Regions from separate parts of the Pseudarthrobacter sp. PH31-O2 genome, predicted to be linked through region 1. Evidence: riboswitches for the same ligand, from Rfam matches in the RefSeq annotation. Region 1 holds a riboswitch; each other region holds the start of a gene.
What was found. Region 1 has a riboswitch for S-adenosylmethionine ahead of QMG72_RS00520 (aminotransferase class V-fold PLP-dependent enzyme). Riboswitches for the same ligand answer to the same signal wherever they lie in the genome.
Positions count from the first base shown of each region.

Region 2: linked by a shared signal. The riboswitch ahead of QMG72_RS13515 (DUF1737 domain-containing protein) and the one ahead of QMG72_RS00520 (aminotransferase class V-fold PLP-dependent enzyme) in region 1 are both predicted to bind S-adenosylmethionine.
Region 3: linked by a shared signal. The riboswitch ahead of QMG72_RS05200 (bifunctional o-acetylhomoserine/o-acetylserine sulfhydrylase) and the one ahead of QMG72_RS00520 (aminotransferase class V-fold PLP-dependent enzyme) in region 1 are both predicted to bind S-adenosylmethionine.

Region 1 covers NZ_JASIST010000001.1:127,393-130,657, forward strand. The annotation lists gene QMG72_RS00520 (aminotransferase class V-fold PLP-dependent enzyme) at 87-1,565, opposite strand; SAM riboswitch class IV at 1,600-1,713, opposite strand; gene hisN (histidinol-phosphatase) at 1,820-2,632, opposite strand; gene rsgA (ribosome small subunit-dependent GTPase A) at 2,685-3,265, opposite strand, start outside.
Region 2 covers NZ_JASIST010000008.1:156,564-159,828, forward strand. The annotation lists gene QMG72_RS13510 (ATP-grasp domain-containing protein) at 1-772, opposite strand, end outside; SAM riboswitch class IV at 1,316-1,430, shown strand; gene QMG72_RS13515 (DUF1737 domain-containing protein) at 1,444-1,764, shown strand; gene QMG72_RS13520 (rhodanese-like domain-containing protein) at 1,761-2,171, shown strand; gene QMG72_RS13525 (O-succinylhomoserine sulfhydrylase) at 2,172-3,265, shown strand, end outside.
Region 3 covers NZ_JASIST010000002.1:298,467-301,731, forward strand. The annotation lists gene QMG72_RS05190 (CPBP family intramembrane glutamic endopeptidase) at 1-374, shown strand, start outside; gene QMG72_RS05195 (VOC family protein) at 519-1,157, opposite strand; SAM riboswitch class IV at 1,374-1,489, shown strand; gene QMG72_RS05200 (bifunctional o-acetylhomoserine/o-acetylserine sulfhydrylase) at 1,554-2,870, shown strand; SAM riboswitch class IV at 2,950-3,065, shown strand; gene metX (homoserine O-acetyltransferase MetX) at 3,077-3,265, shown strand, end outside.

The sequences.
Region 1 (3,265 bases):
GAATTTACCGCACCGGGCAGGGGCCGCGTTTGCAGGGGCCGTGTCTGCCGGCGCCGCCGGAGCCAGCGCCGCCGCACCGGCGGCCGTTAGTCCAGCGTGCAGGGCGCCGCCCCGGCCGTGCCGGGGGTATTGGGGGCCCAGTGCGGGTAGCTGCGGGTGTCGTTGGACGGTACCCAGCGGCCTGCGTCCACCACGTAGTCCCAGCCGAGGCCGTTCCCGAGCAGCTCCCGGACTCCGGTGAGCAGCCGCTGGGCGTCATCAAGCCTGGAGCCCAAACCGAAGCTTGCCCGAAGCGACCCCGAGGGCAGGCCAAGCCGCCGGAGCAGCGGATGCGCGCAAAACCTGCCGTCGCGCAGCCCCATACCGTGCTCGGCGGACAGGTAGGCTGCCACCAGGCCCGCGTCGTAGCCTTCCACCGAGAAGTTGACGACGCCGATGGTGCCGGCGCCGGGAAGGGTTTGTGACCCGGTGCCCGCCCCCGGCCCTGCAGCCGCGTCGAAGGTACCGCTGTCGGAGAAGATCTGGTGGACCGTCACACCGTCGATCCGGGCGAGGCCCTCCACCAGGAAGGACCGGATGGCGTTCTCGTGCGCGTGCCACTGGTCCGGGTCCAGCCCGGCGATGATTTGCGCGGCCCGGGCCAGGGTGGCGGCGCCGAGCACGTTCGGGGATCCGCCCTCATGCCGGGCGGGTCCCGTGGTCCAGCTGACGGTGTCGATCCGGGCGTCCTGGACGGCCCCGCCGCCCGCGAGGTGCGGGATGCCGGCGTCGAGCCAGTCGGGACGCCCGATCAGGACGCCGGCACCGAAGGGTGCGTAGAGCTTGTGCCCCGAGAAGGCGATGTAGTCGAGATCGTCCGTGGAGACGTTGATCCGCCGGTGCGGGGCCAACTGGGCGGCGTCGACGACGATCCGGGCGCCGTAGTCGTGCGCCAGCGCTGCCAGGGCGCGGATAGGCAGGATCTCGCCGGTGACGTTGGAGGCACCGGTCACGGCAAGCAGGCTGACGCCGCCGTGTGCGAGTTCCTCGCGGAGCAGCTCCAGGGTGGCCGCGAGGGTGGGGGCGGCAATGACGCTGCGGTGGGGTACCCGCTGCCAGGGCAGGAGGTTGGCGTGGTGTTCAATGTCGAGGTAGAGCACCTCGCCGGTATGCTCGCCGTTGACGACCGGCAGGCAGCCGGCCAGCAGGTTCAGCGAATCAGTGGTGTTCCTGGTGAAGATCACCGCATCGTCCGGCCGGCCGCCAACGAAGTCGCGGACAATCCCGCGGGCGTTCTCGTAGACCGAGGTGCTGATCTGGGAGGCATAGCCGGCGCCGCGGTGGACGCTGGCGTAGAACGGCAGGATCTCGTTGAGGTAGGCCGAGACCACGGACAGCGCCGGAGCCGAGGCACCGTAGTCCAGGTTGGCGTAGCGGACATGTCCGCCCTGGATGAGAGGCGCCTGGATCTCGGCGCCGGTCACCGCGGCCAGCGGCCGGCGGGCAACGGCGAACCGCGGATCGGGATGTGCCGGACCGGTGTCGGCCTGAACCTCGGCGGCGGCAGGAATGGTGGCAGTCGTCATGGGACCTCGCTCGAAAAGGACCCCACGCACCGGGGATCCGCGCTTGCCGGGTCCGTTCCGGACCGGCCAGGTCGTCACCCGGGGCACCCCGCCGCGAATGGAGGGTTGCCGGCCAGCAAACCGGGGTTTAGCGCTGGCACTCGTGACCTGGTTCGAGCCTAGGCCATGCCGGCTTCCGTGGAAAAGGCAGGGCAGGATTGTGAAGTCCTTTGTGACGGGCCGGTACCGAAGCTGCCGAACGGCGCCGGACGCGCTTACAGCAGGTCGTCCAGCCCGGGGTTCAGACGCTTGAGGACTTCGGAGTGCAGAATGGAGTTGGTCGCGAGGGCGTTGCCGCCGAAGGGACCGTCTTCTCCTTCGAGGGAGGTAAAGCGGCCGCCGGCCTCGGTGACGATCGGAACCAGCGCGGCCATGTCGTAGAGGTTGAGTTCGGGTTCGCAGGCGATATCAACGGCACCTTCCGCCACCAGGCAGTAGGACCAGAAGTCGCCGTAGGCGCGGGTCCGCCACACCTCTTCGGTGAGCCCCAGGAACTCGTCAAGGTTGCCGCGCTGCTTCCAACCTCCCAGGCTGGAATATGACAGCGAGGCATCCGGCAGGCTCGCGACGTTGGAGACCTTCAGCCGGGTTGCGGCCGCCAGTGAACGGCCCATGTACGCACCGGCGCCTTTTGCCGCCCACCAGCGCTTTCCCAGCGCCGGGGCACTGACAACGCCGACCACCGGCTCGCCCTCATCGACGAGGGCGATCAGCGTCGCCCAGACCGGGACGCCGCGGACGAAGTTTTTGGTCCCGTCAATCGGGTCGATGATCCAGCGGCGGGAGCCGTGGCCGGAACTGCCGAACTCCTCCCCGAGCACGGCGTCGCGGGGCCGGGACCGCGACAGCTGGCCACGGATGGCCTCCTCGGCGGATTTATCGGCGTCAGTGACCGGCGTCAGGTCCGGCTTCGTCTCGATCCGAAGGTCGAGCGCCTTGAAGCGGCTCATGGTCTGGGCATCTACGGAATCTGCCAGGACATGGGCAAGGCGCAGGTCGTCGTTGTAGCTCGAAGCGGGTTGACTCATGCTTCCAAACTACCGTCAAAGCGGGCAGGGAAGCGGTAGGCGCCGCGGCCTGCTAGGAGACGGTGCCCAGTTCCTTAACGTCCTGGGCTTCCAACCGCGGGTCTGTCCCGAGCAAACGGCGCAGTGAGGCGAGCCTGGCCGGACCGGATTCTCCTGCCTGGCCGGAGGCCACCCAGGCGTCCACGCCGCAGTTGACGGCGCTGGAATCGTGCTTGCAGCCCCGTTCGCAGTCGTCGGTGCCGGGCTCGAGGTCGGGGAAGGACCGCAGGATCCGGTCCGGGTCCACATGCGCGAGCCCGAAGGAGCGGATGCCCGGGGTGTCGATGATCCAGCTCCCCGCCGGCGCATCGTTGACTTTGAGGGCCAGCGCGGAGGATGAGGTGTGGCGGCCGCGCCCGGTCACGGCGTTGACACCGCCGGTGGCGCGTTCGGCGCCGGTGAGGGCGTTAACCATGGTGGACTTGCCGACGCCGGAATGGCCCAGCATCACGGTGACCTTCCCGTCGAGGTAGGCGCGCAGCTGTGCGACGGCGTCCTTGTCCAGCCGGGCGGAGAGCCCGTCATCGGAGCGGGCATCGATGCCCGAGGCGGCGGAGTCCGCCGTCTTGGAAATAATCACCGGGAAAGCAAGGT
Region 2 (3,265 bases), on a different contig from region 1:
GAACGTCCACCTCCACAGGCCCCGTGAGGCCCAGCGCGCGGACCGCAGCCATCGCCACGTTGCCCACGTCGATCGCTTCGCCCGCCTCGGCCCGGCGAGTGGTCACGGCGTTGCCAACGATGCGGTCCGCCGGCCCAACCTTCGCCACAACAACCGCAAACGGCGCGGCACCGTTGTGCGCCGGTGTTCCGAAAACCATGGGCCGGTACTCGTTTCCGGGGATGAATTCCTGGACGATGCGGCTGTCCGGCAGTCGCTGCCAGTCCATTTCCGTGCGGCCATCGACGACTGTCACGACCCGGCCGCCTCGGGACGCCCGGGGTGAGACGACGACCGGTCCGCCCAGGGCGGCCATTGCAGCGTCCGCACCGGCGAAGTCGCTGGGCACGCCGAACCGGGGCACGGGAACGCCCGCTGCATGTAGTTGCCAGGCCGTAAAGAGCTTGTCATGGGCCAACGCCACCGGGCCCGGATCGCCGATCATCACACGTACGTCCGCTCCGAACGCCGCCCGGAACGCGGCGAGCTGCGGCAGTTCCTCGCTGACCGTGGGAATGACAAGATTGATGCCTTCCTGGCTAACCAGTCGCCGAAGTGCTGATACCCGTTCCGCGTCCGTCGCGTGCGGGACGGGGAACACCGTGAATCCTGCCCCGTCCGGCAGCTCGAGGATGTCCGTCCCGAGGACAGGAATGTCGCGCGCTTTCAGTTGGGCCGCGATGGCCTGGCCCGCAGGGCCGCAGGCGCCGGTGACCAATACGCGCGGCCTCACCGCTGTGCCGTCCTGGCAGCCCGGACCCGGCCATCGCCGCCGGCGTCCGCACCGGAGGGCCGGTTCGGAATCAACCCTTCCGTTACCTGGCGGCCGGGTGTGCTGATAACAGCGGCCAAGGCCGTGCTCAGGAGAATAATGAGTAGAACATATATCGCGGCCATAGCAGTCCCCTTCCCTTGTTAAAGGCCCGGCAGTCGACGGCGCCGCACCGGCCTAACTGGCTGGATCATCAGAGCCGGCCGCAAAACTGAGCGATCCTCGGATGGCGTTTTAGGGCCTGGCGACTTCCGTGGCGCTGGTCCTTCAGTAAAGTCGCGCCGACTGCCAAAAGTCCCGAGTAGGAACTACCCGAAAGCCTCCCCGGTTCAAATTCGAGGCCCCGGGGGTTTGTACCTGTGTGCAATCCCCCGAGTACGTGGATGGGGACGCTGGCATGACCGCTGGCGAATGGCTTATGAACAAACCTCCGTTTCCACCCCGCTCCTTAACATGACGGCCGCCGCCGTGCGGTCCGGCGTCACAGGTGTTACGTTCTTTGGGAGTAATGAGAACCGGCGCCAAGCCCTGACTGGCCGGTCGGCAACCCTCCCTTCCGCGGCGGGGTGCCTCAGGTGAGTACTCGGCATATCGACCATTCGAGCTGCAAGCGTGAAAGAAGGAGATCCGTCATGCCTGACGCGTCCACCGCTGCTGTCCCCCGGACAGCAGCGAACAAAGCCCCGGCCCCGTCCCCCGCAGTCGCCGGTGCCGCCGAGCAGAAACTGCTGTACCGTCTGTTCACCGGAGCCGATGACCGCGCCTTCTGCGAGCGTGTATCGGCCGCCCTCACCGAGGGCTACGTTCTGCACGGCGGCCCGGCTGTCACGTTCAACGGCAGCAACGTCGTCGTGGCCCAGGCACTTGTGCTGCCGGCGGCGATCGCCAACGCCGATGCGGCCGTCGCCAGCGCCGTGGACGATCTCGACTTCGACGGCGGGGGCCACGCGTGAGCTACGCCGGGGACCTCAGCCCGCAGGAGGCCTGGTCCAAGCTCGGGGACGGCGCCATCCTGGTGGACGTCCGCACCGAGGGTGAATGGGCCAGCGCCGGAATTCCGGACACCAAAGCGACGGAGAATGATCCGCTCTTCATCCAGTGGAGCCTCGCCGGCGGCATCCCCAATTCGCAGTTTCTGGCGCAACTGAGACAACAGGCCCCCGAAGCCGGCGGCACCGAATTGTTGTTCCTGTGCCGCTCGGGCGCGCGCTCCGTCGCGGCCGCAATCGTCGCCACCGAGGACGGTTTTACCTCCTTTAACATCCTTGAGGGCTTTGAGGGCGAACCCGACGGCGAGGGCCAACGCACTGTCAACGGCTGGAAAAACCGCGGCCTCCCCACCAATCTCGGAAGACACTAAGTGACATTCAACCCTGATGCCGCCGACTGGAGCGCGGACACCCAGGCCGTCCGCGGCGGACTCGACCGCACCGGATTTCAGGAGACGTCAGAACCGGTCTTCCTGAACTCCGGCTTCGTCTACGAATCGGCGGCCGCCGCGGAACGCGCCTTCGCCGGCCACGACGAGCGTTTCGTCTACTCCCGCTACGGCAATCCCTCTGTGGCGACGTTCCAGGAGCGGCTCCGGCTGCTCGAAGGCACCGAGGCCTGCTTTGCCACGGCGTCGGGCATGTCCGCTGTCTTTACTGCCCTGGGTGCCCTGTTGGCCGCCGGCGACAGGGTGGTGGCGGCCCGATCGCTGTTCGGCTCATGCTTTGTGATCCTGAACGAGATCCTGCCCCGCTGGGGCGTCGAGACGGTCTTCGTTGACGGCCCGGACCTGGTGCAGTGGCGCGAGGCGCTCGCCAAACCCACCACTGCTGTCTTCTTCGAGTCGCCCTCGAACCCAATGCAGGAAATCGTGGATATCGCGGCAGTGAGCGAAATGGCGCACGCGGCCGGGGCGACGGTCGTCGTCGATAATGTCTTTGCCACTCCCCTGCTGCAGCGCTGCGGGGAGCTCGGCGCGGACGTGATCGTCTACTCCGGCACCAAGCACATCGACGGCCAGGGTCGCGTCCTTGGCGGCGCGATCCTGGGCACCAGGGATTTCATCGAGGGCCCGGTCAAGCAGCTGATGCGCCATACCGGCCCGGCACTCTCGGCCTTCAACGCATGGGTGCTGACCAAGGGCCTGGAGACGATGGCCCTGCGGGTGAACCACTCCTGTGCCTCCGCGCTGCGGCTGGCCGAGTGGCTTGAGGAGCAACCCGCGGTCAGCTGGGTCAAGTACCCGCTGCTGCAGTCCCACCCGCAGCATCAGCTGGCCGCCCGGCAGATGAAAGCCGGCGGCACCGTGCTGACCTTCGAGCTCGCCGCGTCCGCCGGGCATTCGGCGAAGGAGGCTGCGTTCGCGCTGCTGGACGGGTTGCGGATCATCGATATCTCCAACAACCTCGGCGATTCGAAGTCGCTGATCACCCATCCCGCCACCACGACGCACCGCGCTATGGG
Region 3 (3,265 bases), on a different contig from region 1:
CGCTGGGGATCACCACGGCGATTATCCCCAGTGCCCTCGATTCCTACTGGTGGACGGTGCCGGTGCTCATCCTCTCCGCGGTCCGGCACGGGATCGTGGAGGAAGTGATTGTGGTGGGCTACCTGCTGGACCGGCTCGGCAAGTTCGGCTGGAGCCTGCCGTTGGCCATCTTCGCCAGTTCCATGCTGCGCGGCAGCTACCATTTGTACCAGGGCTTCGGCCCGTTCATCGGCAACGCGATCATGGGCGTCGTTTTTGCACTGGTGTACACCCGAACGCGGCGGGTGATGCCGCTGGTGATCGCCCACGCGGTGCTGGACACCGTGGCCTTCGTCGGCTTCAGCCTCTTTGGCAAGGCCATCGGCCTGGGCTGAGCCGCCGGAGGGGCTCTGCGGGGGAGGGGTTCTGCGGGGCACGGCGGCGGCGGCGCTGTGCGTGCTTTAAGAATTTCGGCCACCATCGGTGGGTGACGTCGTTGACACCCGCTGATGGCGGCCGAAGTGTGGGGCGGTGAAGCCTCAGATGGTGACGGCTCCGGAGGCCGTCTCAAACGTGACGGAGAGGATGCCGGGTGTCCCGCGCGGAGCAATCCAGTGCACGGCCACGTCTTCGAGCGGCTTCTCCACCGGAACGCCGAGCCATTCGGTGACGCGCTCGGCCGAACCGGCAATCGTGAGGGCGGACATTTTGACGTTGCCCTCGTAGGCCTTCGACGGGTGGAGTTCCGGATCGCCTTCCCATTTGAGCATGTACGGGACCTGGGGATCGGCGATGAGCCCAAGGATGCCAATCTGCTTCCAGACCAGCTCCCGGCCGTCCGGGAACTTGCGGTTGCCGTTGACGGCGGCGCGGCCGAGCCGGACTTCGAACGGGGCGAGGTCGTCGACCTCCACACACCAGCCCATCCAGCCGCCGCCGGCTTCGGAGCGGGCGCGGACGGCCTGGCCGAAGGGGGCCTTGTCGGAGGCCGGGTGGTTCAGGACCTCCACCACCTCGAGGTACTTGTGTCCCGCTAGCGGGATGATCATGTTGCGGGTCCCGAATCGGGGGTGTACTCCGCCCTTCACGGCTTCCACGCCGAGGGCAGACGCAATTCGTTCGGTGGTGGCAGCGAGGCCATCTTGTTCACAGGCGTAAGAGACGTGATCCATGCGCATGCCATCATCTTGGCACTTTGTGATGCGCCTCTCAGCTTAGGGTACCCTTACTGGCAGTTGGGGTCGGATCCGGACTGTTCCGGCCACACTCTCGGCAGCACACTTGGCAGCACACGTGGCCGCATTGGCATGGCATCAGCAGCGCCGCGGCCGGGCCAGCTTCATCTTTGTCATAAAGCTATCCACCGCCTGCAACCGGTTCCTAGACTGGGGTGAGGTCATGAGTGCCAGCGCACAGCCCCGGCTTGCTGGCCGGCAACCCTCGTATCGCGGTGGGGTGCCCCGGGTGAGGACCTGGCCGTCCGGCGCCCGCCGGGAGGCAAGCGCGGCGCCAGCACGGGCCCGGGCCACGGTGCCCAGGCTCAGGCTGTGCCCGCTCCCCTAAGGAGTGTCCCGATGTCAAGTGCCTGGTCCTTCGAAACCCGTCAGATCCATGCCGGCCAGGAGCCCGACAGCGCCACCGGCGCCCGCTCGCTGCCGATTTACCAGACGACGTCGTTTGTGTTCCCCAGCGCCGAGAGTGCCGCGAACCGCTTTGCCCTGGCGGAGCTGGCCCCCATTTACACCAGGATCGGCAACCCCACCCAGGATGCCGTGGAGCAGCGGGTTGCCAGCCTGGAAGGCGGACTCGCGGCTCTGCTGCTGAGCTCCGGACAGGCGGCGGAGACCCTGGCCATCCTGAATGTCGCCGAAGCCGGAGACCACGTGGTGGCAAGTCCCAGCCTTTACGGCGGTACTTACAACCTGCTGGCGCACACACTGAAGAAGTTTGGCATTTCCGTGACCTTCGTGGCGGACCCGGACAACCTGGCACAGTGGCGTGACGCCGTGCAGCCCAATACCAAGCTCTTTTTTGGCGAAGTGGTCTCCAACCCGCGCCAGGACGTGCTGGATCTTGAGGGCATCTCCCAGGTGGCCCACGCGGCCGGTGTCCCGCTGATCGTAGACAACACCCTCTCCACGCCGTACCTTATCCGGCCGATCGAGTGGGGTGCGGACATTGTGGTGCATTCGGCCACCAAGTACCTCGGCGGCCATGGAACGGCGATCGCGGGCGTGATAGTGGACTCGGGCAATTTCGACTTCGGCAAGGACCCGGAACGGTTCCCCGGCTTCAACACCCCGGATCCCAGCTATAACGGGCTGGTCTACGCCCGGGACCTCGGCGTGGACGGTGCCCTCGGCGCGAACCTCTCCTATATCCTCAAGGCGCGCGTGCAGTTGTTGCGCGACCTGGGCTCTGCGGTGTCCCCGTTCAACGCCTTCCTTATCGCCCAAGGCATCGAGACCCTTAGCCTGCGGATGGAGCGGCACGTTGCCAACGCCGGCCGGGTCGCCGAATGGCTGGAGGCCAGGGACGACGTCGAATCCGTCGCCTATGCCGGCCTGCCGTCCAGCCCTTGGTTCGAGCGCGGCCGCAAGTACGGACCGAAGGGGACCGGCGCCGTTGTCTCCTTTAACATCGCCGGCGGAGCCGAGGCCGGCAAGAGCTTTGTGGACGCCCTTGAATTGCACTCGCACGTCGCTAATATCGGCGATGTGCGCTCGCTGGTCATTCACCCGGCGTCGACGACACACAGCCAACTCTCGCCGGAGCAGCAGGTCGTTGCCGGGGTGAACCCCGGCCTGGTGCGGCTCTCCGTCGGCCTGGAGCACATCGACGACATCCTCGCCGACCTGGATGCCGGTTTCCGCGCCGCCAAGACCGTCTGACCAACCGTTCCCCGGGGGGAAGTCACACGGGCGTCACATTCTTCGCCACCGGGCGGCCGCATTTCGTACACTCAGGGGAGGTCATGAGTGCCAGCGACAGCCCCGGCTTGCTGGCCGGCAACCCTCCATTTGCGGCGGGGTGCCCCGGGTGAAGACCTGGCCTGCCGGTGAGCTGCCGGCGGGCAAGCGCGAAGTTAGGTCCTCACATGACGATTGCCGCCACCCGCCAGGGTGAAGCCGCAAGCAAGACCTCCCATTCCCATGCCCCGGACCCCGGCGGCAGCGTCGCCGCGGACGGCGCGGCTGTGCCGGACGGAACCGTCCGGTACCTCCGGATCGGTGACCTGGTTCTCGAATCCGGCGCCCGGCTGCCGGACGCCACCCTCGGCTACGAA